One region of the Clostridium sp. genome, then DNA from elsewhere that is predicted to be linked to it. Evidence: riboswitches for the same ligand, from Rfam matches in the RefSeq annotation. Region 1 holds a riboswitch; each other region holds the start of a gene.
What was found. A riboswitch is a leader RNA that binds a small molecule or an ion and turns the genes downstream of it on or off. The one in region 1 is predicted to bind cyclic di-GMP.
Positions count from the first base shown of each region.

Region 2: linked by a shared signal. The riboswitch ahead of LKE46_RS04630 (galactose ABC transporter substrate-binding protein) and the one ahead of LKE46_RS17015 (glycosyltransferase) in region 1 are both predicted to bind cyclic di-GMP.
Region 3: linked by a shared signal. The riboswitch ahead of LKE46_RS02495 (methyl-accepting chemotaxis protein) and the one ahead of LKE46_RS17015 (glycosyltransferase) in region 1 are both predicted to bind cyclic di-GMP.

Region 1 covers NZ_JAKVOI010000001.1:3,428,858-3,437,308, reverse strand. Annotated here, with positions in the region: gene LKE46_RS17035 (alpha/beta fold hydrolase) at 1-424, opposite strand, end outside; gene LKE46_RS17030 (DUF434 domain-containing protein) at 495-1,229, opposite strand; gene LKE46_RS17025 (hypothetical protein) at 1,211-1,492, opposite strand; gene hflX (GTPase HflX) at 1,526-2,803, opposite strand; cyclic di-GMP riboswitch class II at 3,209-3,290, shown strand; gene LKE46_RS17015 (glycosyltransferase) at 3,347-4,408, shown strand; gene LKE46_RS17010 (hypothetical protein) at 4,430-5,986, shown strand; gene LKE46_RS17005 (glycosyltransferase family 2 protein) at 5,999-8,248, shown strand; gene LKE46_RS17000 (cellulose biosynthesis cyclic di-GMP-binding regulatory protein BcsB) at 8,262-8,451, shown strand, end outside.
Region 2 covers NZ_JAKVOI010000001.1:903,469-911,919, forward strand. Annotated here, with positions in the region: gene LKE46_RS04605 (fibronectin type III domain-containing protein) at 1-1,363, shown strand, start outside; gene LKE46_RS04610 (acetyl-CoA C-acetyltransferase) at 1,485-2,675, shown strand; gene LKE46_RS04615 (cobalt-factor II C(20)-methyltransferase) at 2,819-3,499, shown strand; gene cobM (precorrin-4 C(11)-methyltransferase) at 3,500-4,255, shown strand; gene cobU (bifunctional adenosylcobinamide kinase/adenosylcobinamide-phosphate guanylyltransferase) at 4,282-4,839, shown strand; cyclic di-GMP riboswitch class II at 4,968-5,051, shown strand; gene LKE46_RS04630 (galactose ABC transporter substrate-binding protein) at 5,163-6,173, shown strand; gene LKE46_RS04635 (methyl-accepting chemotaxis protein) at 6,207-7,913, shown strand; gene LKE46_RS04640 (glutamine synthetase family protein) at 8,079-8,451, shown strand, end outside.
Region 3 covers NZ_JAKVOI010000001.1:443,795-452,245, forward strand. Annotated here, with positions in the region: gene LKE46_RS02480 (GntR family transcriptional regulator) at 1-164, opposite strand, end outside; gene LKE46_RS02485 (DUF4367 domain-containing protein) at 299-1,327, opposite strand; gene LKE46_RS02490 (sigma-70 family RNA polymerase sigma factor) at 1,317-1,838, opposite strand; cyclic di-GMP riboswitch class II at 2,045-2,128, shown strand; gene LKE46_RS02495 (methyl-accepting chemotaxis protein) at 2,205-3,974, shown strand; gene LKE46_RS02500 (class I SAM-dependent methyltransferase) at 4,438-5,070, shown strand; gene LKE46_RS02505 (bifunctional cystathionine gamma-lyase/homocysteine desulfhydrase) at 5,072-6,214, shown strand; gene cysK (cysteine synthase A) at 6,236-7,156, shown strand; gene LKE46_RS02515 (glycoside hydrolase family 18 protein) at 7,239-8,451, shown strand, end outside.

The sequences.
Region 1 (8,451 bases):
CATTGACATCCATGCCATAAGGATATCCTTTGCGTCTGGTAAAAGATGGTGCAGCTGGAGACATCAGTACAAGTTTTGATACATTATAGCTATAGTATCGTGACATATATCTGATTGCCACTGCAGCTCCCATTGAGAAACCTACAAGAGTTATGTTTTTCAATTCAAGTGTTTCAATAATAACCCTTACGTCATCAGACAGTCTGTCATAAGAGTATCCTTTCCAGGGTTTATCTGAACTTCCAAATCCCCTTAGATCAATACTTATACACCTATAACCATATTCAGGAAGCAAATCAAGCTGATATTCAAACATTTTATGGTTCAGAGGCCATCCATGAATAAGGAATATGACATCTTTCCCACGAGGATTCAGATCATCCACCAGAATTTTTATACCTTCCTCTACTTCAATATAATACATCTACAAATACCTCGCCCTTAATACTTATTTATATTATATGTGTTACATTAGAGTAGATATGCCATAAATGTCATTTAAAACTTCCGCACAAATTTATGATATTGGCATGTGGAATATAATCCTGTATAATTTTTCTCGCAAGGTTATACCAGCTGTAACATTCATCAATTATTATTGAATCACTTGTAACTACACAGTATTTTTTGTATAGAAAGCAATCAACAGAATCCATGAGCCTCACTTCAACATTGATATTCCAATTTTCGGAATTCTCCAGTATGAATTTTCTTAATCGCCCTGAATTTGAGACACCTCTGTCCAATAAAAATATCACATGAGAGATATGCACATCATCAAGTTCTTTTCCTATTGTATTCATTGCATAACCTGTTTTGTCAATAATTCTATAAGTTCCCCTAAGTCCTGCCAGATCTCTCACAGCACCATCACTGCATAGTATAATGGGAGATCCTGAAAATGCTGTTTCCAATGTAATAATCAGGTTGAATCCATCTATATATATTAAATCGGTATTGGTCAAATCTGGAAATATACATTTTGCCCTTCTCGCTTCAATCTTTTTGCTTGAAGCTGTAGAGCGTATTAGTGCATTTCTCTGCCTGGCAGAAAACTGATAATGATTTCCAACCATCTCTATAATAGAGTGGCTGTTATAATTTCTGTCAAGAAGCCATTGTATCTCTTCCTGCGCCTTTTGCATTCTCAGCAGTGCTTCTTTTGAAAACCACCTGTCATCCTGTGGATCACAACCTCTTTTAACTGATTTCATTCTACTATTTCCCATATATCTTTCATATCCTTCACATACCCGTATTCAATAACATCTTCATCTATTGTTTCATTCTTTCTATTATAGTATGATACAGGTATTATTACTCCAAGAGACCCATGTTCATATATTTTACCACTTAAATACTCTTGTTTCATCTCATCAAAGTTTTGAACAAGTCTTATCCCCAGATTAGAATTGCTGTTATAAGTAGCTTTCCAAAATTCCTCTTTGGTCACATTTTTCTTTAATCTTACTTTTACTTCCCTGCAGCCCATAATAAACATTCCTCCAACTTTTTTTACTGATAATTATACATTATTATTATCAATACCGCATACATATTCTTTATATTTTTTGTAGTCGGATTCTTTACATTCTACAGATACAAGTACGCCATCACTCTTATATCTGGTGGACTTTACATTTGCATTTTCATTTAAGTATGACACCATGCTCCCTTTATCGTATGGAATCATCATGTTACAATTAACATATCCACCGAAAATCTTGCTGCGAATAACATTCAGCATATCCTCTATACCTATTCTCTTCTTTGCCGAAATATATATGCTGTTCTCTCCATTTTCAGGGACATCATCATTCAGCATATCCACCTTGTTATAACAATAGACAACCGGAATATCATCCGCCCCAAGTTCCTTCAAAGTTGTTTTCGTGACATCCATATGTTCAATATAATTGGGATTTGAATAATCGACAACATGAATCAGCATGTCGGCCTCGGATACTTCCTCCAACGTAGAGCGAAATGCTTTTACGAGGTAATGGGGCAATTTACTTATAAATCCCACTGTATCCGTAAGAAGGAATGATTTGTTGTCCGGCAGGTCAATTCTTCTAACAGAAGTCTCCAAAGTTGCAAACAGCATATCTTTTTCAAATACCTGCTTATCATACGAAAAATTGAACAAATCCAGCATGGCGTTCATAACGGTTGATTTCCCTGCATTCGTATATCCTACCAATGCGACCACCGGTATATCCTTTTTTTTACGTCTTTTCCGCTGATTCTGGCGTTGACTTACAAGAGTCTGCAGTTCCTTGTTCAAGCTACTTATTCTGCTCTCTATTTTTCTGTGGTCAAGTTCAAGTTTTGTCTCGCCAGCCCCCCTGTTTTTAAGTCCGGATCTTCCCCCCTGTCGGTCCATTGATTCGCCAGAACCTGCTAACCGAGGAAGCATATACTGTAGTTTAGCTATTTCCACCTGAAGCTGTGCCTCTCGTGTCCTTGCCCTCAGGGCAAAAATATCCAGGATTACGGAAGTTCGGTCTATTATCCTGCAGTCTAGAATATCCTCAAGATTTCGAATTTGTGAGGGTGTGAGTTCATCATTAAAAATAACAGTATCTACATTTTTTTCATCAATTAATTTCAACAATTCATCAATTTTACCCTTGCCAAGATAATGGGATGAGTTTATTTGATTCAACTTCTGGGTGATTCTGCCTGCTACTTCTATGCCGCATGCGTCTGCCAGGTTAGACAGTTCTTCCATGGAATTTTCAAAATTATCCTCTTCCTTAATATTTATACCTGCTATTATCGCCTTTTCTCTTTCTTCCATATATATCCCTCCATTTTATTGAAATAAAAAAACACAGGACTGCTGCCTGTGCCAATAATCGGAAAATATGTTCAGTCTTAAAAATACGCAGAAAATCAACATACTAAACTTCCATGAGCATATTTCTACAACTTTCTATTATAATATAACATCTATCATTATTAATAAGATTTTCTTAAAAATAGGCAGATCAATCCCGATTACTCTACACATAAGCAGAGCCTTTAACCACTATTAAATTAGTTAAATAAGGTAAATCGGAATCTAATACGCATTCTTAAGCAACCCTCCATTCATTTGAAAACAATTATATAATACCATACATATTCAATCTCTGCAACAGATCATCTTTCGCCCTCCTGGAATATATTTTAAGATTTGTAAATATACTATACTATAAAAATAGTTTATGTTGGAAGCTGATCTATATAATTATTTTGGGCACTTTTTATATAGTGAGCTAGTAGTGCAACCGGCCGACTTTTGAAGTCAGGTCGGCTGCTGTTTTTTTCAGCTTTATATGTAATTATGTGGGGTGGTTTCATGGTAAGTATAGTAATACCTACTTTTAATGAAGGAATAAATGTTGTAAAAATTGCAAATAGACTAAAACATGTAATTTATGGCATTTTAGATTACGAGGTTATATTTGTAGATGACAGTACAGATGACACAGTAACCTATATAGAAAAACTAATACATAAATATAAAAATATAAAATATTTACATAGAGAAAACCAGAGAGGACTTGCAACTGCAGTTGTTTCAGGGATAAATATGAGTCTTGGAAAACTTATCGTAGTCATGGATTCAGACATGCAGCATCCTCCAGAAATTATTCCGGGAATGGTAAAATACCTAAAAAATGGCTATGACATTGTAATTCCGAGCAGACACTTGTCAGGTGGAGATGAATATGGGCTTAATATTTTTAGAAAACTTATTTCTCACACTGCCTTATTTATAGGAAAATTCTTTTTAAAAGAACTCAGATGTATAACCGATCCCACAGGAGGATTTTTTGCCTTTAATAAAAATATACTTGATGGTATTTCTCTGGATCCTATTGGATGGAAAATACTTATAGAAATCCTTGTACGTGGAAATTACAAAAATATAAAAGAAATCCCGTACAAATTTGAAAAAAGACAGTATGGAAAATCAAAGATGTCTTTTAAAGAGCAATTCAACTATTTAAGACATATTTTTAGGCTGGTTCTCTCAAGCAGTGATGATAGGAGAATATTTGCTTTTTCACTTGTAGGATTTTCTGGTGTCATTGTAAATATGATAGTATATAATATTTTGATATACTTTGGTCTTTCCGTGACTATTTCGGGAACGCTGTCTGCACTGACTGCCATGATAGGAAATTTTACATTGAACAGAAACATTACATGGAAAGATAAAAAAAGTAAAAAAGTATTTTACGAGGCTTTTAAATTTATATCTGTATCTATAATTGGAATAATTATAGATGTTGCAGTACTGATATTTCTAAATTATAAATTTAAAGTAAACTACAATACTGCAAACTTATCTGGAATTTGTGCTTCTATACTATGGAATTACAATATAAACCGACTGTGGACATGGAGAAAATAATTCAAGGAGATTTTTAAAATTATGGTAAAAAGCTACAACAAAGTTATATTTCCAAAATTATCTTCAAAAGACTCGTTTAGAACATTTTTAATAATATTTATATTAGAGCTTGCAGGTGGTATTTATCTTGGATACTTTAAAGGCATACTTTTGAATGATGCCTTCAGCAGGACTGCAAATACATTTTACGTACTCTACATAAAACCTCTTAGGCTTGCATCTGTAGGATTTGTCTGGAACCCACTCCCGAGTATGCTCCAGCTTCCCTTTGTAGAACTTTCAAAAATCTGGAGGCCTATTGTATCCAGTGGAATATCTGGAAGCATAGTTACCGCTGCGTCTGCTGCATTTAATGCCGTTATGCTTTTCAAAGTATTTACTAGATTCGGGATAGGGAAAAAATATTCACTGCCTATAATACTGCTTTATGTACTGAACCCGTTTATATTCTTTTATGGAATGAATGGAATGAGCGAACAGATATTCTTTGTGTTTGCAATTTATTCAGTTATAAATATGACACTTTGGATGAGCGAAGGGAGTCCTGAATACATTGTAAAAATAGCATTTTCCCTTGCCTTCGCATTTTTTTGCAGGTATGAGGCAATTCCCTTTGCAGCTGGAATTGGCCTTGCTGTTCTCATAAATATATTTTTCAATAAAAATGAAAAGAAATTTATCCCAGCTAGTAAAAAACATGAACGGTACTATTATTCAGAGGGAACTGCAGTTGTCCTGTATGCACCTATAGCATACGGAATTCTCATATGGATATTTTTAAACTGGTCTATTACTGGAAATCCATTTTATTTTTTAAATTCAGTTTATTCAAATACAGTTCAAAGTCAGCTTTCAAAACCTATCGGTTCAACTTTAGGCATAATAAAATATGTGGCTATAAGGTCTCTGCCGTTTATTATACCTTTATTGGGTGTCATTATTGAAAGAATTGCCACGAAAAGATTTTTAAAAAGTGACTTTTTTATGCTTTTTGCAGTTGTTATATCCATGATAGTTTTCCATTTTATGATGCTTGTTAAAGGGAGTTCCTACGGGTGGCTGCGTTTTTTCTCTTATGCACTTCCTATAACAATTTCATTTATTCCATATGAAATGCATGAGGTTAAAAAATTTTTTAGACCTGCTGTCTTCTGGATCTTTATATTTTCACTTATAACTTCCTCTGTATTTGCAGCCAAAGCACTTTCAAGTCCCGTAATCGGAGTAGAAGAACATTATGTACTTGTAAGTAATGAATATGATGAAATTTCAGATTGTATAAACAACAATCTTTCTGATTATAAAGTTATAATGGATTCATTTTTAACTTCTGGAATAATATTGAATGTTAATAATGTCGGAAATCTTATTGTAAGCAGCAGTTTAAATTTTAATAAATATTTAAGAAATCCAGTTAAATACGGTATCCAATATATATTGGTTCCAGATCCTGATTCAAATTTAGGTTCTCTTGACTCTTTTAACAGGGTATATCCTAATTTGTACAAGCACGGTGAAGATTGGTGTATTTTATACAAGGAATTTGATGGATTTAAAATATTTAAAGTTACGGATTGAGGTGTGATTTTAATGGAAAACAATTTAAATAAAATTGGAAACAGACTACTTAAGATGGGATACATAACCAGGGATGAACTTGATATTGCACTTGAATATCAAAAAAAACAAGGAGGCCTAATTGGAGAAGTACTTGTAAAAAAAGGGTTTATAACAGAGAATGAACTTAAAAATTTTGTAAATAACAGTAGATATTCAAGACTTGGAGAAAAACTGCTGGAAAATAACATTATAACCCGGGAAAAGCTTGAAAAAGCTATAAGATACCAGGAGGAAAACGGCGGCAGAATAGGAGATATACTTGTCTATTTAAAATTTATCGGTAAATCCAGACTGGATAATTTTCTTAAAGTGGGAAATAAAAAAAAGAAAATCCCCATAGGTGAAAGGCTTGTTGAAAGCGGTAAAATAACGGAGGATCAGCTTGAAAACGCACTGGAACTTCAGAGGAAAAGCGGTGGAAGACTTGGGGAGATACTTGTATTTTTAAAATATATAACTCCGGAAGATCTGTATAGAGATCTTTCTACACAAAACAGTGTAGGAAGGATCGGGAGAAAACTCAACTTTAAAAATTCCTGGAGAGTTCCCTACGATGTTGCACTAAAATACAATGCCATAATAATAAATGAGAGAGAAAACTCTTATCTTCTTGCAGTAAAAGATATACTGCCAAAATCCGATATTGATAAAATTGAATCTTATTTGAATAAGCCAGTTGAACAAGTGCTTGCAACTATGATGGAAATAGATAATTTCTGGGAACATGTTTACGGTTATACACAAACTGAAAAAAGTGTTTTTGAACTTTATGACAATCAACCGGAAAACTCTGCTATAGTTACATTTTCGAGAAACCAGCAGATCATAATTTTAGTAGTACTACTTCTGCTTCTAGTTATGATAATTTCAAATTACCGAGGGGCATTTTTTCTGATAAATCTATTCTTCCAGCTGATTTATGCAGTTATGACACTCCTTAAACTTTTTATAGTGCTTAAAGGCTCAAACAGAGACGCACAACTTAGATTTACAGAAGAGGAGCTTGATGAAATAGACGAAAAGGAGCTCCCTGTATATACGATACTTATACCTGTGTATAAAGAAAAAGAAGTAATAGGAAAACTTATAAAAAATCTTCGAAAAATGGATTATCCACAATACAAACTCGATGTGTGCATACTACTTGAAAAGGATGACATAGAAACACTCGAGGTATTAAACAATATGGATCTTCCCCTTAATTACAGAATTATAATTGTACCTGACTGCAAACCTAAGACAAAACCTAAGGCCTGCAACTACGGTCTTATAAGGGCAAGAGGGGAATATCTTGTAATCTATGATGCAGAAGACAGGCCTGAGCCTGACCAGCTTAAAAAGGTATATCTCTCCTATAAAAAGCTTCCTAAAGATTTCGCCTGTATACAGGCAAAGCTCAATTATTTCAACAGCAGTCAGAATATACTTACCAAATGGTTTACTCAGGAATACAGCATGTGGTTTGAACTTCTCCTTGTTGGAATAATGCAGCTTAAAACTCCGATACCTCTAGGAGGTACGTCAAACCATTTTAAAGTAAATTTCTTAAGGGAAGTTGGAGCCTGGGACCCGTTTAATGTTACTGAAGATGCAGATCTTGGGGTACGTCTTTTCAAGAAAGGTTATAAAACTGCAGTAGTTGATTCCCGTACCTGGGAAGAAGCAAACTCAAAACTTGGAAACTGGATAAGACAGAGATCCAGATGGATAAAAGGTTATATGCAGACATGGCTCGTTCACATGAGGCACCCAGTCAGCCTTTATAAATCTCTTGGATTTAGGGGATTTGTAGGATATCAGGCAATGGTCCTCGGGACACCGCTTCTTCCTATTGTAAATCCATTTTTCTGGATTATGATGGCATGGTGGTATATGACAAGTGCTGTCTGGATAAGTTCCCTTTTTCCGGGAATATTTTATTATATTGCCTCTATACAATTTTTCTTTGGAAATTTTATGTTTACATATACAAATACGATTGGAATGTACTGGGTCATAAGAGACTGTGCCCTTAAGGAAAAACAGCCTTTCTCCTATGGACTTATAAAATATGCCCTTTTAACCCCACTGTACTGGTTTTTAATGAGTGTTGCTGCCTATAAGGCGTTATTCCAGCTTATAAAAAATCCTTTTTACTGGGAAAAGACAAGCCATGGCCTTGTTTCATCAAGAAAAGACACTACTCTTAACAATAAGCAGAAAGAAAAATTAAATGTTTAGGAGGTATTAAGAAGTGAAAAAAAAATTTATTTTTATAGTATTCGTTGCACTTGCTATAATAGTATTTGAAAAATCGGGTGCAGTGTTAGCCTCAGGTAAAATTTACGATATAAATCTTTTTAACCAAAATCAAAATTTTAATATGCCTAGAAATACTTCTTCCTATTATTTTTATATTCCAAAAAGTGCTTCACTTGATGATA
Region 2 (8,451 bases), 2.5 Mb from region 1:
TAGTACATCAGGAACTAGCTATGAGGATATCGGCCTTGAATCCAGAAAGATGTATTACTACAAGATAACGGCAGTGAATGGAGCAGGAGAATCAGAAAAATCATCAGGAGTGAGTGCAGCGACCCACAATGAAACTCCGACACCAGCTTTGCCGGAAGTGCCGACAGGACTGCAGGCATCAGGATTGAATGAAAATAGTATAGGACTGAGCTGGGACAATGTTTCCGGAGCGGACAGCTACAATATATACAGGTCAGACAGTGAAGTCGGAGAGTATGTTAAAGTAGGAAGTACATCAGGAACAAACTATGAGAATATAGGCCTTGAATCCGGAAAGACATATTACTACAAGGTAACAGCAGTGAATGGAGCAGGAGAGTCGGAGAAGTCGGCAAGTGTGAGTGCAGCCGCTAAAAACAAACATAGTGATAGTAGTGGAGGTAAAATATCAGAAACTATAGTAAAAAGGATGAATGGAAACAATGGAGTTGAAACATCTGTATTAATAGCTGAGGAATTGTTTAAAAATAGAGAACCTGGTGCCGCAGTGTTGGCATCGTCAGCTGTTTTCCCAGATGCATTGTCTGGTTCTGTATTAGCCTATAAAAGTAATGCACCGCTGCTTTTAGTTGGCAAATCCCTTAATGAGAGCAGAGAAGTGCTGGATTATATTTCTTCGAATCTGGGAAAAAATAAAAAAATTTATATTTTAGGCGGAGTTGCTGCTGTAAGTGTAGAAATATCTAATTATCTTAATGAACAGGGATATGATATAGTCAGACTTGGAGGAAAAGATCGATATGAAACAAACTATAAAGTTGCTGACTATTTAAATGTCAAAAAGGGCACTCCGGTAATAATTGCAAGTGGAAACAGTTTTGAAAATTCTCTTGGAATGTTGAGTATAGCCTGTATAAAGGAATATCCAATATTAATCAGCAATAGGAATACTCTGTCAGCTGAGGCTGCTGCATATGTAAGGAATATACAACCTGATAAAGTTTATTTTATTGGGGATACTCAAATAGCATTTCCGGATATTGAGGATAAAATACATGAATTATATGAAAATGCATATATAACTAAATTGACAGGAGATGATCAATACAAAACATCTGTTCAAATAATGAATGAATTTAACCTCAATAGAGATGTACTTACAATAACTTCGGGAAAAAACTTCCAATGTGCAATAGCAGGGTCATTACTTGCCGCAAAAAATAATTCAAATATAATACTTGTAAATAATGACAATGTAAAAACACAAAAACAATTATTAAAAGATAAAGTAATAAAGAATTTACTCGTATTAGGTGGAGAAGATGTAATAGATGCAAATACCATCAAGCTGCTCATAGAGTAATCATATAAAAAATAATTTATTCTTCGCAGTTGTTATAAATATTTAAATTTATAGGAAACCTATAGTTGTATTGCTTAATCAAAAATATTAAATATCTATAACTATGAAAGGAGAAAAAAATATGGGAAATAAGCAAGTGGTAATTGCCAGCGGAGTGAGGACTCCAGTAGGTAAATTCGGCGGCTCTTTGAAGGATGTAGGTGCAGCGGAATTAGGAGCTATTGTTATAAAAGAGGCTCTGAAAAGGGCTGGAATAAAACCGGATGATGTCAATGAAGTCCTGATGGGATGTGTTATTCAGGCAGGACTTGGGCAGAATGTAGCTAGACAGTGTTCAATAAAGGCAGGTCTGCCGGTTGAAATCCCTTCAATGACACTTAATAAAGTATGCGGCTCGGGACTTAGGGCGGTGAGTCTGGCTGCACAGACAATCATTGCAGGAGATAACGATATAGTTGTAGCTGGAGGAACGGAAAATATGTCGCAGGCTCCTTTTCTTCTGCCTAAGGCAAGATATGGCTATCGTATGGGAGACGGTGTGCTGGTTGATTCTATGATACGTGATGCACTTCTTGATATATTCAATGAGTATCACATGGGTGTGACAGCTGAAAATGTTGCCAAACAGTGGAATATTTCCAGGGAGGAGCAGGATGAATTTGCAGTAAAGAGCCAGAACAAGGCTGAAGAGGCCCAAAAACTTGGGAAATTTGATGAGGAAATTGTTCCCGTAACAGTTAAAACAAGAAAGGAAGAAATCGTTTTTGACAAAGACGAGTTTATAAGAGCGGGAGTTACTGTTGGAAAAATCGCAAACCTGAAACCTGCGTTTATAAAAGATGGTACTGTAACGGCTGCAAATGCCTCAGGGATAAATGATGGTGCTGCTGCATTGGTTGTAGCAAGCAAGGCTGCAGCTGACACAATGGGAATAAGTCCCGTGGCATCTATTGTATCCTATGCATCCTGTGGTGTTGATCCTTCAATTATGGGAGTAGGGCCCATAGGTGCAGTGAAAAAAGCTCTTGAAAAAGCAAACCTGTCGATTAAGGATATAGATTTGATAGAGGCAAATGAGGCATTTGCAGCTCAGGCACTGGCTGTTTCAAAAGATTTGGGCTTTGATATGAACAAAGTCAATGTGAATGGAGGTGCTATTGCCATAGGTCATCCTGTTGGTGCTTCAGGGGCGAGGATTCTTGTATCCCTTCTCTATGAAATGAAGAAGAGAAATGCAGTATTGGGTCTTGCTACTTTATGCATTGGAGGAGGACAGGGTACTGCAATCATTGTAAAAAGACAAGGAGCTTAGAATAGTATGTATCAAAGATGGCTTGAAAGGTTTGAGCCATCTTTTTACATTGGTAAAGAATGAATTGAAGTGACTGTCTTGAATATAGATATGATTTATGAAATAATAAATGTTAAAGTAGGTGGGAAAGCGGGGTATTGAGTATGGCAAAGGTGTATGGAGTAGGGGTAGGTCCGGGAGATAGTGAACTTCTTACCTTGAAAGCAGTAAAAGTAATTGAAAAATGCGATGTTATAGTTGCACCAAGTTCGATGAAGGACGGAAAAAGCATAGCTCTTGGTATTGCCGGGCAATTTGTAAAAAAAGGATCAGAGATAATAGTAAAGCATTTCCCGATGGGTGGAGCAGAACAGGAGGGAAAAATATACGAGGCTTTTCAAATTATTGAAAATAAAATCAGAGAAGGCAAAAATGTGGCCTTCTTAACTATCGGAGATCCGTTGATATACAGTACTTATATATATTTGCTGAAATATATTGAAAAGAAAGGATATGAGACCGAGACCATTCCAGGAATAACATCCTTCTGTGCATGTGCGGGTGTTGCAAAAGAGCCTCTTGTTATAGGCGATGAACCTCTGTTGATAATTCCGGGGGATAGGCTGGATGCAATAAAGGATGAAAAAAATGTGGTGATAATGAAAGTTTACAAAAGAGAGGAAGAAATATTAAATTGCCTTGAAGAAAAAGGATTTGAATACGTATGTGTAAAAAAAGCAGGAAGAGAAGGACAGAAAGTTATACATAATAGAGAAGAGATAGTTAAAGAAAAAGAATATATGTCTGTAATAATAGCACATAAGAAGGAAGGAGAAAACTTTTAAATGGTTTATTTTATTGGAGCAGGCCCAGGTGATGTTGATTTGATTACGGTAAAAGGCAGGCAGATTATAAAGGATGCGGATGTTGTAATATATGCAGGTTCTCTTGTAAGCAGGGAACACCTGGACTTTTGCAAGCAGGGAGCCAAAATCTACAATTCGGCTTCAATGACTCTGGAAGAAGTAATTGATATAATTGAAAAAGCAGAATGCCAAAATAAACTGACAGCAAGGCTTCATACGGGAGATCCAAGTATATACGGTGCAATCAAGGAACAGATGGATGAACTGTACAAAAGGAATATAAAATATGAGATAATTCCAGGAGTAAGTTCTTTTACTGCAGCAGCTGCCTCTATAAAAAGAGAATTTACACTCCCAGGGGTAAGTCAGACTGTAATTTTGACGAGAATTGAAGGCAGAACTTCTGTACCTGAAAAAGAAGATATACAAAAGCTGGCATCTATTGGAGCTTCCATGGCCATATTTTTATCTATAGGTATGATAGACAGGGTAGTTGAAAAGCTTAAAAAAGGATATAAAAAAAGTGTGCCAGTTGCAGTAGTGGAAAGAGCTTCCTGGAAAGATGAAAGAATAATAGTGGGAACCCTGGATGATATATGTGACAAAGTAAAAAAAGCTGATATTACAAAATGTGCTCAGATATTGGTCGGAGATTTCATAGATTGTGATTATTCAAAAAGTTTACTCTACGATAAGAGCTTTACCCATATGTTTAGGAAAGGCAGGAGCAGATGATTGTTTAATTCATGGAGGAGTGGACTATGGGAAAATTGATTTTTATAACAGGAGGAGCAAGGAGCGGGAAGAGTTCCTATGCAGAAAGGCTTGCAGAAGATATTAAAGGTAATATTTTGTATATTGCGACTGCAATTCCATTTGATGATGAAATGAAACTCAGAATAAAAAAACATATAGAAAGAAGACCAAAAAATTGGACAACGCTGGAAGCCTATAAGAACTTTAATATAAAGCTTCCTGAATTACTTGAGGATAAATCGGGTGTGCTTTTGGATTGTATAACAAATATGGTATCAAATCTCATACTTGAAAAATGTGATGATGAAATGAATATAAAAATATTGGAAGCACAGGACATTCAAAAATATGTGGAAGAGGAAATAGAAAAACTCATGAAGGTTGTAGAAAAAGAAGAGATTCCATTTATCATGGTTACAAATGAAGTTGGTATGTCTTTGGTCCCTGAATATCCTCTTGGAAGAGTTTTCAGAGATATTGCAGGTACAGTAAATCAAATGATTGCAGCAAAGGCGGATGAAGTTTATTTCTGTGTTTCAGGCATAAAGATAAAAATAAAATAGACCATGTGTAAAATTTCTACAGATGAACCCTAAAAGTTGCTAATTTCTGCATTATTATTGCTTTTTTTAGTTTTTAATTGTATAATTATACTAATAAAAAGTTTTATCCAATATTTTATAATAAACGTGTATAAATTGGAAATGAGGAAGAATTCTCTGTATATGGGCGCCTTGAGAATTTGGAGTTAGTGGTGCAACCTGCCAATAATCAGTTTAAAAACTGATTATTGGTTTTTTAATTTTTACACCAAAAATATTAACCTGAATTTAATTAAATCTATATAAGTGTATGTTAAAAATATAATTAAGGGAGGAGAATTAAAATGAAGTTATGTATTAAAATACTAATGATTATTGCATATGGCTTCCTGCTTGTCAGTTGTTCCTCTGCTTCAAAGGAGGCAAATATTACCAAAATTGGAATAATAGTAGGGAAATTTGACGATGCATGGAGAACAAAAGTTCGCAATGAGCTTTATAAATTATCTGAAAATAAATCGAATAAACCAGAGCTAGAAATATGGAATGCAGATAATTCACAAAAAACAGAAAATGAAAAAGTAGATGCTTTAATTAAAGACAAAGTTAAAGTTTTAGTTGTAAATCTTGTTGAAACAAAAAGTGCTGGAGAGATTATAGAGAAAGCAAAAAAAGCAGATATTCCTGTCGTATTTTTTAATGTTGAACCTTCAGAAGAAGATATGAACAAATGGGATAAGGTTTACTATATAGGAGCCAGGGGCCAGCAGTCTGGAACTATGCAGGGTCAGATTCTTGCAGACTATTTTAAAAGAAATCCTACCAAGGATGGGATCATAAGATATGTAATGATAAAGGGACCAGCGGGCAATCTGGATTCAGTAGAACGTACAAAATATTCTGTTGATACTCTAAAAAAGAATGGCTTTAAGGTACAGCAAGTCGGAGAATATTACGCTGACTGGGAACGGGATAAATCTCAAAAGCAAATGGAAAAACTTCTTGGTTCTCGAGGTATAAGTACTGACTGTGTAATTTCTAACAATGATGACATGGCTCTAGGTGCAATTGATGCACTTAAAAACGAAGGATATTTTAATAATGGAAAATATATGCCTGTGGTAGGAGTCGATGCCAACAGTAGTGCTGTGAGTTTGGAAAAGGACGGATATTTACTTGGTACAGTACTTAACGATGCAGAAGGACAGGGGAAGGCAATTTTTGATCTTGCGGGGATATTGGCCAATGGACAAAATCCAGATAAAAGCAGCTTCAACAATAAACTTACAGATGGGAAATATATATGGGTGGATTATAAAATCATTACAGCTCGGAATTTAATTGATGCAAAATAGATATTAAATTGCTGAATTTTGGAGGTTATTATATTGTTTAAAAATGCTAAAATAAGGGTGAAACTTCTCGTTGGTTTTGGAAGTATACTTGTGGTAATGTTGGTTATGATGTTTTTTGTCTATTACAATTTTAATGAAATAGGAACAAGCCAAAATAAAATTATAAATAATGTTATTCCTATGGACAAGTTAGTTAAACAGATTAGTACTGAGCTGGTCAGGGAGGAAACGGGAGTACGCGGTTACATTGCCAGTGATGGAAATGAAGAATATTTAGAATCATATGATGAAAGCCGAAAAAACATAGATAAAAGTTTGAAGGAGCTTGAAAGCTATTACGGAGATTATCAGGATATAGCAGTGATTGTGGAAAACGAGGAAATACCAAATATTAATGTTATAAATGCACATTTTGATTCTCAAATTCAACTTGTGAAGACAGGAAAATTAAAAATAGCAAAAGATAGGCTGGAAGACGGGAAAGTTTATATGGAAGCCTGCAGATATGTGGAAAATAAGTTAGACAATAAAATGAGCAATATAAATGACGAGGCGCTGGATAAAAGCAAAACAGCGAATTTTCAGGGGAAGTGCATTATGGCAGTAATGTTTTTAATCTGTCTTGTAATTAGTATAGGGATTACTCTATTTTTTTCTTACATGATTGCAACACAAATAAATAATAGCATTAAGTCCTTGAAAGCCATATCGGATGGGAATTTATTGATGGATCCAATCAAAGTGGATTCAAAAGATGAATTTGGACAATTAGGCAATGCAATTAATTCGCTGCAGAATTCTATGAAGGACATCGTTACTACTATAATAAAAGAAACTGAAAATGTAAACAGAGCAATAAAAATATCAAATGAGGATGTAGCAGATCTTACAGTCAAGCTTGAGGATATATCTGCTACAGTGGAAGAACTGTCTGCTGGAATGGAAGAAACTTCATCTTCTACTGAAGAGGTCAATGTATCAGCTTCTGAATTTCAAAAAGCAACAGAATATATTGCAGACAAAGCTCAAGACGGGGCTAGGTCTGCAGAGGAAATCAGCAGAAAAGCTGTTGCTTTGAAAAATAGTTCTGAGGGACTCCAGATGGATGCAAATGAAACGGGTTTGCGTATGAAGAAAGTTGTAGACAATGCCCTGGAAAAAGCAAAGGAAGTTGAAAAAATAAAGGCTTTATCAAATGCAATACTGAAAATATCCTCCCAAACCAATCTATTAGCTTTAAATGCTGCTATTGAATCCGCCAGAGCAGGAGAAGCGGGCAAAGGATTTTCTGTAGTTGCCGAGGAAATTAGAATGCTGGCAGAAAGTTCTGAAGAAACTGTGAAGGAAATACAAAAAACTATTAATATAGTATTTGAAGCCGTAGATAACCTTTCCAATGCATCAAAACAAACATTGGAATATATTGAGACAAAGGTAGTTAAAAGTTATGAGGAAACTGTTGCAGTAGGAAAGAATTATGATAAAGATGCCATTTATATTAATAATCTGGTATCAGAGTTGAGTACTATATCCCAGAAACTTTTAGCATCAATAAAAACAGTGAATGAAGCCATAAATGATATCTCAAAAGCGAATGTTGAAGGTGCAAATGGAACTAACAATGTTGCAGAAAAGATTTTAAAAATAAGGAATAGATCAGAGGAAATAAAAGGTCAAGCTTCTCATATTAAAGAAAGCTCGGATCTATTAAAAAGTGCTGTCCTTAGATTTAAAGTCTGATTACTTGCATACATCCAATTTTTAATGATATAATAAATAAAAATATAATATTTATATGTATTTAACTGTGACCAACTAGTAAACTGGAGGTCAATTGCATTTTCTATTTGAGAATGTAATTGACCTCTTTATTTATGTATCAACCAGCTGAAAGGATAGATTGATTTGATAAATGAGATAAAAAAGATTATAGAAGAAAAGCAAATTCATACTGTGGAAATAGTACATTCTGATACCCTGGGGATGCTAAGTGGGAAAATGGTTCCTGTGAGAAGTTTTCTAAAAAATTATGACAAGGGTTTCGGAGTATGTAAAGCCTCTCTAGGATGGGATATACAGGGTGATCTTTTTGGAGGAGTTGAAATTTCCGATTTTAAAACGGGATGCCCTGATGTAATAGTAAAGCCTATTCTTTCTACTTTTAAGGAAATACCCTGGAGAAAGGAAAGTGCTTTTGTATATGGAGAAATTTATGAAGAAAGTGGAGAGATTTTTAAATTAGCACCTAGGGAGGTACTGAAGCAAATAATAAAAAGAT
Region 3 (8,451 bases), 3.0 Mb from region 1:
CTCTTTGTAGTTATTACACTTATTTTCAGTTCTTTTGCAAGATTTCTTATAGAAGGAAGAAGTTCACCCTCTGATAGAACTTCTTTTATAATATTATCTTTTATCTGTCTTGTAATTTGTTCATATATTGGATCCTTTGATATATTGGAAATAATTATGTTCATGATTGCTGCTCCTTTTAAAAGATCGCACATACTGTATATAATTGATTATATACAGTATAAACACTAATAAAATTTTTGTCAATATAAAAAACTTGAAATGCATGTAATGCACTTCAAGTCTTTACAATCCCAAACTAGTCCATGGATTCCATTATGCTGACTAAAGTTTCTTTTGAAATATTTCCCTGAATTACGTATTGTATATTGTTCTTATTCAATGCCACTCTTAATTCACTGCAATTTTCAACCCAGGAGGAATAGGCTTGAGCACCATTTATATATAATTTTTCACCAACATTATTGTTAAAATTGATATTCCTGTCCTGCAGTATAGTAAAGTGCTGATCTTTGTAGGCATAATTCATTTTTACAAATTTTTCATTGTCATTATCAGGTATATTTATATTTACAAGCTTGAATCCATCAGGTATATGAGATGGTTTAGCAACCTTATGACCAAAGCTGTTCTCAACAGAATTCATATTCATAAGGTGAGGAGAAACTGATGAAATGGAAGCAGAAGTGTTTTTCTGTACGTTATTGTTCTCTTCAGAAGTATTCTTTTCAAGAGAAGCCTGATTGGAAGAAACATCTCCATCCGCTTGTTTTTTGCCTTCAGAATCAGTAGATACAATCTCAGATTGAATATCCTTCGGTGCTATCTTATTTTCTGTTTTGTCTTTTGCAGAAGGAACGTTATTTACTGGATTCAATATATCATTAATTTTTGTGTCTGCACTTGATTTGTCATTTATATCAGTAGTATGTTTAGTATCTTTTAAGTCTTTAGATGCTTTATCAGCATTTTGCGTATTCTCTTTATTATTATAAGCATACTTGTCATCCTTTAAAGCAGTATTATTCAAAGACGGATTGATAATTGAATTCTTTATTAAATTCCCCAGGTTTTCCAGTTGCCTTTCTGTGGCAGATATATTCAAACTGTATTTTTTATCTATTTTATCAGGAAAAAGATAGCTATAGCCTGTAGTGGCAAAAGCCATAAATGCAGCACATATACCGGCAACATAAGCAGGTCGTATTCTCATTTTGTTTTGCTTTTTACATCTACTTAAAGTTTCTTGTTTTAGTTCATCTGTCATATGTATATCTTTCAAAGATGAATTAACTATATCTCTAAAAAATTTTATATTATCCTTCATATTCAATAGTACCACCTATATTATATTTTAATAAATCCCTTGCCCTGTAAAGTCTACTTCTCACAGTTCCCTCCGGTATTTTTAAAGTCTGGCTTATCTCTGGTGTAGATAATTCATTATAATAATATAAAAGTATAACTTCCTTATATTTCTTAGGTAAATCCATAACCTTTTTTAACAAATCCTCATATTCTATATTTTTAATTGCCTTACTATCTATATCAATGGAATTTTCTCTTATATTCAGCACTCCGTATTCTGGGTCCTGAAATCTCAGCACCCGTTTAATCCATGAACTTCTGAGGACATCCCTGCAGGTATTTATGGTTATAGCCAGTATCCAGGTTTTTTCACTACTTTGTCCATTAAATTTGTGAAAGTTTTTGTAGACTTTTATAAATACTTCCTGAAATACATCTTCGGCTAAGTGCCTATCCTTGAGATATACGAAGGCTGTTCGGAGTACATCATTACCATAGGAATTCATCAATCTTTCCAATTCGTTGTCCAAGTTATTCTCCTTTCCATATATTAGACGAAATATATTGACGTTCTGCTTCTTGTTATCTCCATAAACTTAGTTATATTATAATACATTTTTATTGCTTTAGGAAACTAAGTGATAATATTAAAATATTATGAATTTTTATTTGACTTTCATAAGCTTATATAGTAAACTTTTACATGACAGTCAAAACAATTTTGTAAATGTTTACTACATGAGTTGGAAACTATGATGAATTCCCTTAATTTGGGCACCTAGGGAGTTAGGAGTTAGTGGTGCAACCTGCCAACAATTAAATTAAATTTAATTGTTGGTTTTTTGTATTTTAAAATGCTAAGTTAAATCAAATTGACATAAAAAGGGGGAAATTAAATGAACAAAAATGGTGATTTACATGCTGACAGCCTTAAGAAAAGCTTTTTTAAATCATATCTGATTTTTTTTGCACTGATAGTCTTTTCAATTATTGTTATATCTGCAATAGCATTTTTTAGTTCCAAAAGTGCCCTCACAAAGTTAGGAGAAACAGCTCTCAACAATAAGGTACAGATGGGACTGGCTATGATGGAGAGCCTGGAAAATCAGGTTGATGCCGGTAAAATCAGCAGAAATGATGCACAGGAACTTTTTAGAACAAAGATGCTGAATGCAAAAGGCAAGGATGGTAAGACAAGAAATTTGAACTCAAAATTGGAAATGAATGTACAGGCATACATGTATGCCATTGATAAAAACGGGAAGGAAATGATGCACCCTTTTAAAGAAGGTGAAAATATTTCAAATATTAAGGATGGAAGTGGTAACAGCGTTGTAAAACTAATAATTGATGAAGGAAATAATCCTAAAAACAATGGTATAATACATTTTCAATGGAAAAACCCGGGAGAAAAATCTACAAGAGCAAAAATGGATGCCGTAGCTTATTTTCAGCCCTGGGGCTGGTATGTAAATGTAGGATGTTATGAATCGGATTTTTATAAGCCCGTTTATAAAATATTAAGGTTTATAATTATAGTTTCATTGGTTTTGATGGCTGCTTCCATGTTTTTTATAATGAGTATTATGAAGAAAAAAATAGAACCATTACAAAATATAGTACAATCCATGGAATGGGTATCTAAAGGAAACATGCAGGTTAAGGTGGATGTAAAAAACAGTGATGAAATGGGGTATATAGGAAATATATTTAATAGGATGACTCTAAATATCAGAGATATACTTGTGAAAATAAAGCAGATAACTGAAGTGCTGGATCATAAAGTTGAAGCTATAAATTCATCTTCAGATATTGCATCCCAAAATTCAAATAATGTAAAAGAGGCAATGGATCAAATATCTTCTGCTATAAATAATTCTGCTAAGGATATGCAGGAAAGTTTTAATAGTATTAAATTTTTATCAGAAAATATAGATGAAGTTAGAAATAGTAGTGTTGCTATGAAAGATGAGGCAGCATCTGCCACAAGCTTGAATTCAAGAATTGTAGAGGTACTTGCCGACCTGGAAGATAAAAGTTCACAGAGCATAGCTTCATCAAAGGATATAAATGATAAAATTGAGAAACTGCTTGGCAAGTCAAATGAAATATCCGGTATAGTAAATGTTATAGAAAATATATCAAATGAAATAAATTTATTGTCTTTAAATGCATCAATAGAATCAGCAAGGGCAGGAGAAGCCGGCAGAGGCTTTTCAGTAGTGTCCGAGCAGATTAAAAAATTGTCAAACGATACGTCGGACTCTGTTAGTAAAATACGCAGTCTTATTGACGATCTTATTTCTACAATAAATACCTCAGCAGATAGTGTGAAGGAATCCGGAACTGTTGCCGAATCTCAGATAGCGACTATAAATGAGACGAAAAATACTTTAAATAAAGTGTCATCTTTTATACAAAAAATACCTGAAATAATTAAGAAGAATGTGGATAAAATAGATGATGTTCACAAAAATGCGGATGTTGTAACCTCATCTATGGATTTGGTAGTTTCTGCAACTGAAGAAATATCCGCATCTTCTGAAGAAATAAATGCATCGACTTCAGAAGTAAGCCAGAATGTTGGGCATATAAGAAATCTTTCTGATGAATTGAGGGATTTTTCAAATGAATTGAACTCGAAGTTGTCCCATTTTAAATTGTAGTAACATTTTTTGATGATTATGTATAATATAAAATAAACGTAAGAAAGTAAAATTTATACTTGATTAAATTTTATATATGTAGTATTATAAATTTGATTTAAGTGAGATAATAATGAATTGCAATGATGAGAAGAGTAAATTATTATTTGCCTATTAGAGAGGATTTCCCATGGATGGAAGGAAATCTTAGTCAATAATGATTGAAGTGCATCTTTGAGCTCTGAATTGAAGCCTAGTAGACTTCAGCGTGTATGCCCGTTAGAGCATTGAGGTATGATTGTACCAAAAAAAGAGTTGTCTTATTTTAATGGATTTATTTCCTTTATTTGAGATAAACAGAGTGGAACCGCGGAAGTAATCTTCTGCCTCTGAATTGAGGCAGAAGATTTTTTACTTTTTGGAATCCGAAATCCCGAAAGTAAAATTAGAATTTATTATAAAAGTATTTATGGGAGGAATAATTATGAATTCTGTAGGATATTTTGATTCAATTGCAGATAAGTGGAATGTAATAAGAGAGGAGTATTTTGAAGATAAATTAAAGTATATAGCACTTTCGCAATTTGATATAAAAGATAAGATCTGTGCAGATCTAGGGTGCGGAACAGGTTTTATATCTCAGGCACTCTCTATAGATGCAAAGCTGGTATTTTCTATCGATAATTCAAGAAACATGTTGAGGCAGCTTCATAATGAGACTCTGGAAAAAGGTATTAAAAATATATATCCTATAAAAGGAAGCATATCGGATTTGCCTCTCTTTGATGAATCAATTGATGCTGTTTTTATAAATATGGCACTGCATCATGTAGTAGATGCAGAGAAGGCCGTAAGGGAAATGTACAGAGTACTCAAAAAAGATGGAGTATTTGTAATATGTGATGTTGAAGAACACAATGGGGAATGGGCAAGAACTGAAATGCATGATGAGTGGTTGGGATTCTCTCATTCACTTATAAGAGGATGGGCAGAAAAAGCTGGATTTTCAGATGTGCAGGTAAAGAGTACAGGACTCAAATGCAAAGGATATTCAAGTAAAGGTGAGTGCACAGAACCAGGAATATTTATGGCAAGAGGCATACGAAAGGAGAAATAAAATGAATATTGAATCTTTATTAATACACGGTGGAATAGATGGGGATAAAAATACTGGTGCAGTTAGTGTGCCTATATATCAAACCTCAACGTACAAGCAAAAGGGATTAGGTGAAAACGAAGGGTATGAGTATTCAAGAACTGGGAATCCAACTAGAGAAGCTGTTGAAAAACTTATAGCCGATATTGAAAATGGACATGCAGGATTTGCTTTTTCTTCCGGCATGGCCGCCATATCGGCGGTATTGATGTTATTTAAAAGTGGAGACAAAATAATTATATCTGACAACGTCTATGGTGGAACTTACAGGGTACTGGACAAGATATTTAAAAATTTTAATCTGGAATTCGAACTTGTAGATACAAGTAATATCGAGGCTGTTGAGAACAGCATTACAGAAGATGTCAAGGCAATTTATATCGAGACACCGACCAATCCTCTCATGACAATAACAGATATAAAAAAGATATCGGAACTTGCAAAGAAAAAAAATATATTGACAATTGTAGATAATACTTTTATGACACCATATCTTCAAAGGCCCATAGAACTTGGGGCGGATATAGTAATTCACAGTGCAACTAAATATCTTGGAGGGCACAGTGATCTAGTTGCTGGACTTGCTGTAGTGAATAGTCAGGAACTGGCGGAAAGACTCCACTTTATACAGAATTCTACAGGTGGAATATTAAACCCTTTTGACAGCTGGCTTTTAATAAGGGGTATAAAGACATTATCGGTCAGAATGGACAGACATGAACAAAATGCAGAATATATATCTGAGCTGTTGAGCAAGAATCCATCTATTGAAAAGATATATTACCCTGGACTTGAAAATCATATAGGTCATGGTATTCAGAAAGTTCAGGCCAGTGGATATGGAGCAATAATTTCATTTGTGCTGAAGAATGATGTGAATATAAACACATTTTTTAAGAGCTTGAAATTGATAACCTTTGGTGAGAGTCTCGGGGGAGTTGAATCCTTGGTATGTCATCCTGCCACAATGACACATGCAGCCATACCTTCTGAAATAAGGCAAAAAGTTGGAATCGTGGATAATCTAGTTAGATTATCAGTTGGGATAGAAAGCAAAGAAGATCTTATAAAAGATTTAAATAATGCAATAGAAGTATCGAAATAAACATTTTGGAGGTATATTTTAATGAATTTCTACAATGATATAAAGGAAATGATAGGGAATACTCCTGTATTAAAAATAAATAGATTTAAACTTAAAGATGGTGTAAATATATTTGCAAAACTTGAGAACTTCAATCCGGGAGGTAGTGTAAAGGACAGAATAGGAAGTTATATGATAGAACAGGCAGAAAAAAGGGGAAAATTGAAAAAAGGATCTTCTATAATAGAAGCTACGGCGGGAAATACAGGGCTTGGAATTGCACTTGGTGCACTCAATAAAGGTTATAGGGTAATTTTTGTGGTTCCTGAAAAGTTTTCAATTGAAAAACAGGTTCTCATGAAGGCTCTTGGGGCAGAAATAATCCATACACCGGAAGAAAAGGGAATGAGAGGTGCTATAGAAAAATCCAGGGAACTGCTGGAGAAAATACCGGATTCCATTTCTCTTGGACAATTTGAAAATAAAGATAATCCTGAGGCACATTATATTTTTACGGGACCTGAGATATACAGACAGCTGGATGGTAAAATAGATTATTTTTTGGCTGGAGCAGGAAGCGGAGGAACTTTTACAGGAGTAGTAAAATATTTAAAAGAAAAAAATAAAAATACAAAGGCAATTCTTGCAGATCCAAAAGGCTCAAAACTAGGTGGCGGCGAAGAAGAAAAATACAGTATAGAAGGAATAGGAAATGATTTTATACCGGATACCATGGATATGAATCTTGTGGATGATGTAATAAAAGTAACTGACGATGAAGCTTTTACCACGGTTAGAGAGCTGGCAAAAAAAGAGGGGATTATTGTAGGATCTTCTTCTGGAGCAGCACTGGCGGCAGCATTAAAGCTGGCCAAAAATATAGATAAGGGAAATATAGTTACCATATTTCCGGATAGAGGGGACAGGTATTTCAGCAAAAATTTGTACCTTTCTGCAGTATAAAAGGGATATTAATTTCATTGAACACAAAGATCCACTTGTGAATATATTGGTTAATGGTAGTAAATAAAAAGGGGTTGCCATTTTGAATATATATGTGGTGGTAAGGGGAGATTCCATATGGTCTATAGCACAAAAATTTGGAGTAAGTGCTCAAAGTATAATAGCGGCAAATGATTTAAACCCTTCTCAAAGCCTGGTCATAGGTCAGACACTTGTAATTCCAGGCAGGGAAATGACATATACTGTGAGGGAAGGAGATTCACTCTGGAGTATAGCCGATAGGTTTGGAATTTCTCTACAGAATATAATATTGACCAACAATATTTTAAATCCGGAAGAGATCTATCCGGGAATGACACTTACAATTCCAGCACAAGCTAGAAATTATGGATTTATAGAAACAAACGCCTTTATACAGCCTGCGAATCCTGAAAGAGATAGTAATTTAGTAAGTGGTGTTGCAAGGTATTTAACTTATTTGACTGCTTTTAGCCATCATGTTACCAGCAGCGGGGGAATTACTCCTTTAAATGATGATGCAGCAATAAGTGCAGGAATGGATTTTAGAACTGCACCGCTTTTATCCGTAACCAATATATCAGGGGATAATTTTGATACGGATCTGATACACAACATATTGAATAATCAGTCTCTCCAAGATAATTTAATTGACAATATAGTTTCTGCACTTCAGGCTAAATCATATTCGGGGATTATTATAGATTTTGAAAGAATTCCACCAGAGGACAGGGAGAAGTACAATGATTTTCTGAGACAGCTGGTGGCAAGGCTTCATCCCATGGGATATGTTGTGGGAACAGCACTTGCACCTAAAACCTATGATATAACCACAGGTTCATGGCATGGAGCTCATGATTATAGGGCACATGGTGAAATAGTAGATTTTGTAGTCATAATGACTTACGAATGGGGGTGGTCAGGAGGGCCACCTATGGCAGTAGCACCACTTAATGAAGTAAGAAAAGTGATTGACTATGCAGTAAGTGTAATACCACGTAATAAAATATTCATGGGAGTTCCTCTTTATGGTTATGATTGGACGCTGCCTTATATACCGGGGGGAGAATTTGCAGAAGTTATTGGAAATCAGGAGGCAATAGATAGAGCAAGAAGATTTGGAGCGGAGATAAAATATGATGAAACATCAAAGTCTCCATATTACAATTATATAGATGAAGAGAGAAGAGAACATGTGGTGTGGTTTGAAGATGCAAGAAGTGTTTCTGAAAAGTACAAACTTGCCAGTGAATATGGATTGAGGGGAGTAAGTTACT